DNA from 3 places in the Pseudomonas sp. EA_35y_Pfl2_R111 genome. Region 2 is predicted to be linked to each of the others. Evidence: riboswitches for the same ligand, from Rfam matches in the RefSeq annotation. Region 2 holds a riboswitch; each other region holds the start of a gene.
The links. Region 2 has a riboswitch for cobalamin ahead of cobG (precorrin-3B synthase). Riboswitches for the same ligand answer to the same signal wherever they lie in the genome.

Region 1 (2,256 bases), on a different contig from region 2:
GAGCGGCTCAGGGTCTGCTCCAGGTGCTGGCCAAGGCTGGCGAAGCGCTCGAACAACTGGCCGACATTGAGGGTCAGCAATTGCCTGATCTGTCCCAGGTTCTGGTTCCAGGCCGGCAGAACGGCGCGCAGCAGAGGTTCGCAGTCTGGTGAAGACGGCGCCTCGACAACCTCGATTTGCGGCGCGACGGCGACGGTTTGCGGCCGCAGGAACAGCGCGGCGATTGCCGTGAGCAGGGCGCCCACGCCACTCACCCACGGCAGGCCGAAGCCAAGCCCGGCCAGACAGATGACGATTCCCAACCAGAGAGTGCAATAGGTCAACACGGCGAGTTTTCCCACGAGTTCGAATGCTGGGAAAGATAGGAGTTCGCCGTGGCAACGGAATATAGGGGAAACCCCTACACCGCCTAGGGGTTTCCATCTGAAGGCCCGAACAATCGACGTTTGACGCCCAAACCCGAACTCTCTACCCTTCGCGCCTTGTAACAGGTGCCCCCCAACGCTGTGCGTGTGCGGGGTGAAACTGGGAAGTCGGTGCGTTGTGCGTTTACGCCAGTCATTCCGACGCTGCCCCCGCAACGGTAAGTGAGTCAATCGCCGCAAGTGCCACTGTGCTGTATGCATGGGAAGGCGCGGCCGAGAGCCTTGACGGTTCGCTCACAAGCCCGGAGACCGGCCTGTTGCAGTCCACGGCATCGCGGAGGGCGATGGCTGGCGCGTGCTTGGCGCTTTGCGTGGGCGCGCGCTTTCTCTATCTCCGCATGCTTTTTCCAGCCAGATCGCCCTGTGGCGGTGGAGCAGTGCGTTGACTGAATCGATTGAGCGTGACGCCCGGCATAAGGCGCGAATGGCCCGCAAGAAAGCCCTTATTGACGAGAAAATCGCCCAGGCCCGGGACGAATACGGCCTGCTGCTGGTGCACAGCGGTAATGGCAAGGGCAAGAGCAGCAGCGCCTTTGGCATGGTCGCCCGCGCGCTGGGGCACGGCCTCAAGGTTGGCGTAGTGCAATTTATCAAGGGCGCGGCCAGCACCGGCGAAGAAGCCTTCTTTCGCCGCTTTCCCGATGAAGTCAGTTATCACGTAATGGGCGAGGGCTTTACCTGGGAGACCCAGGATCGCCAACGCGATATCGACAAGGCCCGCGAAGCCTGGGCGGTAGCGGCGCAACTGCTTAACGATCCGGCCATCGGCCTGGTGGTGCTCGACGAGCTGAATATCGCCCTGAAATACGGTTATCTGGAGCTCGACGCGGTGCTCGCCGATATTGAAGGGCGGCCGCTGCTGCAGCATGTGGTGGTAACCGGTCGCGGCGCGCTGCCAGGGATGATCGAGGCGGCGGATACCGTCACCGAGATGAGCCTGGTCAAGCACGCGTTCAAGGCCGGGGTAAAGGCGCAGAAGGGAGTCGAATTTTGATCAGCGCCCGCTCTTGCCCCGCACTATTGATCGCCGCGCCGGCCTCTGGCCAAGGCAAGACCACAGTGACCGCTGCCCTGGCGCGTTTACATACACGCCAGGGCAAGCGCGTGCGGGTATTCAAATGCGGCCCGGATTTTCTCGACCCGATGATTCTCGCCCGCGCCAGCGGCGCGCCGGTGTACCAGCTCGACCTGTGGATGGTCGGCGAAGTAGAAAGCCGTCGCTTGCTCTGGGAGGCCGCCGGTGAGGCCGATCTGATTCTGATTGAAGGGGTGATGGGCCTGTTCGATGGCACGCCATCGGCCGCCGATCTGGCCCGGCATTTTGGCGTGCCGGTGCTAGCGGTCATCGACGGCTCTGCCATGGCGCAGACCTTCGGCGCGATGGCCCATGGCCTGGCGACCTTTCAGCCGGATCTGCCGTTCTCTGGGGTGCTTGGTAACCGGGTTGGCAGTACGCGGCATGGCGAGATATTGCGCGATGCGCTGCCGGCCTCGATCCGCTGGTACGGCGCGCTGCCGCGTAGCGCCGAAGTCGGCTTGCCGAGTCGCCATCTGGGTCTGGTGCAGGCGGGCGAGTTGGCTGATCTGGATACGCGCCTGGACGCCGCCGCTGATGCCTTGGCCGCCAGCGCCGATACCAGTCTGCCGCCGCCGGTCAGTTTCGCCGCGCCTGAGCAGGCAAGGCCCGCACCGCTGCTCGAGGGCGTGCGGATCGGCGTGGCGCGCGACAGCGCCTTTGCCTTTCTCTACCAGGCAAATCTTGATCTGCTGCGCGAACTGGGCGCCGAATTGCAGTTCTTTTCGCCGCTCAGCGATCAGCAATTACCGGATA
Region 2 (2,256 bases):
GCATCGATCAGCAGGCCGAGTTCGGCCAGTTTGTGCAGTAATTTTTCTGCCGAGTGCTTGGGGATATTCGGTAGCAGCAGACCTTGCCAGGGCGTCAGGCGCAGGCTGGCATCGCCATGGTGCTCAGCCAGTTCGGCCAGTGCTTTGAGTTGCGCGGCGTCGACCCGGCCTAGGCGCGTGGCGGTAGCGACCATGCACAGGCCGTTCTGCTGCTGTGGATAAATGCCAATGGGCGCGCGTTGGCTGACCGGCGCGCGCTGCCAGTCGGTAGGGGTCGCTTGTACGGCAAAGGGCAGGCACGTTTGTAGCTGTTGCAGCAGCTGGCTGGGCGTCATCACACCGAGCAGCTGGCGCATCCGGCTGTGTTCGCTCCCAGCCAGATCGAGGAACAGCCTGAGCAGTTGCTCCACCAGCGGCACGGCCTGCTCTGCGTCGATCACACCCAGCGGCTTGTCAGTCGGGCAGCCGGCCAGGCCAAACGCCAGTCGTGCCGGCGAGCCGGGCAGGGCGCTAAGCCAGATATCGTGGGGGTGTTCGAGCATCGCCAGGGCTTCGCCGCCGTCCAGCTGCAGGGCGAATTTGGCTGACAAGCCATGCAGCGCCGGGGTGTTTTGCAGCAGCTCAAGCAGCGCGGCGGCCAGCGGGCGGGTGTCGAGCAGGGCCTGCGGGTCGAAGCCGGCGGCGGGGCTGAGCAGCAGGTTGCGCACATCGTCAGCGGCCGGGTTGCTCGGGCCAAGGCCGGCGGCGAGCAGCCGTTCGATCAACTCAGTCTGCTGGCCAGCCAATACGCCACGAATCTGCAGATTGCTGCGGTTGGTCAGCTCCAGCACGCCACTGGCGCAGCGCTCAGCAGCCTCGGCGATGGCCCGTGCCTGTTGGCTGCTGAGCACGCCGCCGGCCAGCTTGACCCGGCAGATGCCACCGTCCAGCGCCTGAACGATACGCAGCAGGCCGGGGCACGCGCTAGGGCGTGGGTCGGGCAGGTCGGCGGAGGTTGGACGGTCGCGCAAAAAGGTCACCAACAACAAAGACGCGGCGACCGAACCAGCGAAATCCGCCCACAGGGGATTTCATGGCATCGGTACACCCCGCCCGATGTTGGCACTCGCGACTAGCGTCGTCGGCAGGTCTCCTGGCTGACAGGTCATCATCTGCTGCGGCCTTCCCGGTTACCCAGTGGCGCAGTTGCGGCAGACTCGCTGTTTACAGTTGCGGGGGCAGCTCGGTCACGATCAGCGGATCGCTCCGGATTCCCTCTTAGGCCCTATGCACAATGGCGGCGGGCACCGACGAAGGCGCTATTATGCCCGCTTTGCGCGCAGGCACGACAGCCAGCTGGTCGGGCGGCGCGCTGATGACGGTTTGAGGAAAGCGCATGACGGCCTGGTTAACCCTGGTGGGTATAGGTGAAGACGGCTACGCCGGCCTGGGTGAGGCGGCGCGGTTGGCGCTGAGCGAGGCGCAGTGCATCGTCGGCGGTGCCCGCCAGTTGGCGCTATTGCCTGCCGATCTGCCGGGGCAGCATGAGCTGTGGCCGAGCCCCTTTAGCCTGGAGCCGGTGCTGGCGCGGCGTGGTACGTCGGTGTGTGTACTGGCCAGCGGTGATCCGCTGTTCTATGGCGTTGGCGCGAGCCTGGCGCGGCAGCTGCCGGCTGAGGAATTGCGGGTATTTTCTGCGCCCTCGTCAGTGTCACTGGCCGCCGCCCGTATGGGTTGGCCGTTGCAGGAGGTGACAGTGCTGTCGCTGGTGGCGCGGCCGTTGGCGGCGTTGCAGGCGCAGCTATTCCCGGGTGCACGGCTGCTGCTGTTGAGCAATGACGGCGAAAGCCCGGCGGCCGTGGCCGAGTTGCTGCGTGTGCGCGGTTTTGGCCCCAGTCGCTTGACCGTACTGGAGCATCTGGGTGGCGCTCAGGAGCGGCGCATCGACGGTTTGGCCAGCGACTGGGTGTTGCCGCGCGTTGCCGATCTCAATCTACTGGCGGTCGAGTGCGTGGCTGCCGGCGATGCGCGCCTGCTGCCGCTCACACCAGGTTTGCCAGACGATGCCTATCAGCATGACGGCCAGCTGACCAAGCGCGACGTGCGCGCTATCACCCTGGCGCGCCTGGCGCCGCAACCCGGTGAGCTGCTCTGGGATGTCGGCGCCGGCTGCGGTTCGATCGGCATTGAGTGGATGCGCGCACACTCCAGCTGCCGGGCGCTTGCGGTCGAGGCCGATGCCGGCCGCCAGGCGCATATCCAGCACAACCGCGATGC
Region 3 (2,256 bases), on a different contig from region 2:
CCGAGCAGCAGCGCAACACGCGACCCGGCACTGATCGGCACCTGGGTGCACGAGAAGATCATCAATAGCGGCGGCGCCAATTTCGCCTCCATGACCACCCAGATGATTCTGCAACTGAGTGATGACGGCAGCGTTTCGCAGTGGACGCGCAACGTGGCAGGCGGCTCAGACTGGAACTACGACAGCCCTGGCGAGCTGCAATACAGCGGACGCTGGCAGAGCAACAACGGCTTGCTGGAAGTGCAGATGCAGGGCAGCAGTGATTATCAGCCTGCCGCCTACTATCGTTTCAGTGACCAGTACCTGGTCACTGAAAGCAATACCGGCAAGCTGATCTGGCAGCGGCGGCGCTGATCAATCAGGCCGGCTGGTGCAGACGCGAGTTGAACAGCGGCCCACGGCTATAAGCCGACAGCGCCTTGGCGGCGGCCAGCACACCCAGATCGACCAGTGGCTCGATCAGGATCACACTCATATAGGCCAGGCCGAAGCTACCGACGGCAGCCAGGTTCTCGCCGGAGAAGCCGTTGCCGTAGACCGCCCAGAAGCCTACCCAGGCGACGATACCGCCCTGATAAGCCGTCGACAGTGCCAACGCTTGCTTATAGGAGAGATCCACATAAGCAGTGCCGGGCGCGATAAGGCGTTTGGCCAGCAGACTGATGCCCCACAACGGCACCAGCAAGGTGGTGACGTTCATGCCGTACTGCGGCAAGTCGAACTGAGCGAATAGCAGCCCTTGCAGCAGCAGGCCGAGCGCCAAACCGATAGCCGTGGCACCAGCACCAAACAGCAGCAGCAAGGTTGAACCGAGGATCAGATGCACTTCAGAAACGCCAACCGCCTGATGCGGAAAGACTTCAAAGAAGCAGAACACCAAGGCGGTGGTGATTAGGCTGCGTAGCGCTAGGGCGGCGGAGCCACCGTTATCGCGCACGCTGTCGAGGGCAAGCTTGGCCGTGAGGCCGAAGGCACCGGCGGCGGTTGCATAGCTGAGGAAGAGTTTGGCGCCAGTGACGACTTCTGGTTCGATGTGCATAGAAATTCCTGTACCGCGCCCACCGCGCGATGATCTGGATTGAGGGGGATGGGCATAAGCGCCCGGCTTCGATGGCAGGTCTCCTGGCTCACGGTTTGACGCTTCGCCCGCCTTCCCGACCTTGCGGCCAGTGGCATCTGGGCGTTGCTCACCATTTACAGTTGCGGGGGCAGCCATGGCTTCAGCACCGGTTGCGGTGCTTTCCATGTTCCCTTTTCATCCAGTCGCTTAACACGAGCTGGAACCATCGGCGGCCACCTTACCCGGCGGCAGAGAGAAATGACAGACCCGGCATTTTATGGCGCAGGCGCGCCAACAGACGGAAGAGAGCCTGACGCCGTATGACGCAAGCAGGTAAATACGGCACTGGCGTTGGCGCACAGCTGCCCCTGAGCATCATGCAAAGTGGCTTGCGCAGATACCTGTCGCCCCTCGCGCTGCTGCACGCAAGCTTCGGTATGGAGCGGCAAGGCCGCCAGCCCCACCGGGCGCAGGTAATTCACTTGCAGGCTGGCGGTCACGTAGACCTCCTCGGCACTGGCCTGCGAGTACACCGCCAACCCCAGCGCCGCATCGAACAGCGTGGCGGTATAGCCGCCATGCACACCGCCAAGCGGATTAAAGTGCACGGCCGGCGGCTGACTGCTGAAGCTCGCCACCCCAGCTGCGGCCTGCAGCTGGGAGATACCATAATCCGCACCGATATCACCGGCCAGCCAGGCCTGTAACTGTTCAAAGAGAGTGGCGTGCATATTCAGGCCTCAGATCAGGTGCGGCGTACTGCGCGCCACCAGCGCTTCGACATCCACGCCACGCGGCAAGGTACCGTAAACCCGACCGCCCTGCCCGCCCAGACGGCTGACGATAAAGGCATCGGACACTGCCGCATTACCGGCTTCCAGCAGCAGCTTGGCCTGCAGCGCCAGCGCCACATCTTCGGTGAGCTGACGGGCGCGGTATTGGATATCGGCGGTGTCGCGGAAATCCGCCTGCAGTTGCGTGATATGCGCTTTCAGCCGCGCATCGCCATGGCCGTCGCCCAGTTCGGTAAACAGCGCATCAAGCACGCCCGGCTCCTTGGACAAGGCGCGCAGCACGTCTAGGCACTGCACGTTGCCCGAGCCTTCCCAGGTCGAGTTGACCGGCGCTTCGCGGTACAGCCTTGGCAGGATGGTGTCCTCGACATAACCGGCACCGCCCATGCATTCGGCGGCCTC

Region 1: another riboswitch for cobalamin. It lies ahead of cobO (cob(I)yrinic acid a,c-diamide adenosyltransferase); the one in region 2 lies ahead of cobG (precorrin-3B synthase).
Region 3: another riboswitch for cobalamin. It lies ahead of AACY25_RS05475 (energy-coupling factor ABC transporter permease); the one in region 2 lies ahead of cobG (precorrin-3B synthase).

The regions. Positions count from the first base shown of each region.
Region 1 is NZ_CAXAOM010000002.1:520,950-523,205, reverse strand. It holds cobalamin riboswitch at 473-697, shown strand; gene cobO (cob(I)yrinic acid a,c-diamide adenosyltransferase) at 808-1,419, shown strand; gene AACY25_RS10940 (cobyrinate a,c-diamide synthase) at 1,419-2,256, shown strand, end outside.
Region 2 is NZ_CAXAOM010000006.1:78,508-80,763, reverse strand. It holds gene cobG (precorrin-3B synthase) at 1-1,010, opposite strand, end outside; cobalamin riboswitch at 1,106-1,306, opposite strand; gene cbiE (precorrin-6y C5,15-methyltransferase (decarboxylating) subunit CbiE) at 1,376-2,256, shown strand, end outside.
Region 3 is NZ_CAXAOM010000001.1:1,122,780-1,125,035, forward strand. It holds gene AACY25_RS05470 (hypothetical protein) at 1-354, shown strand, start outside; gene AACY25_RS05475 (energy-coupling factor ABC transporter permease) at 359-1,039, opposite strand; cobalamin riboswitch at 1,096-1,303, opposite strand; gene AACY25_RS05480 (PaaI family thioesterase) at 1,336-1,791, opposite strand; gene AACY25_RS05485 (acyl-CoA dehydrogenase family protein) at 1,801-2,256, opposite strand, start outside.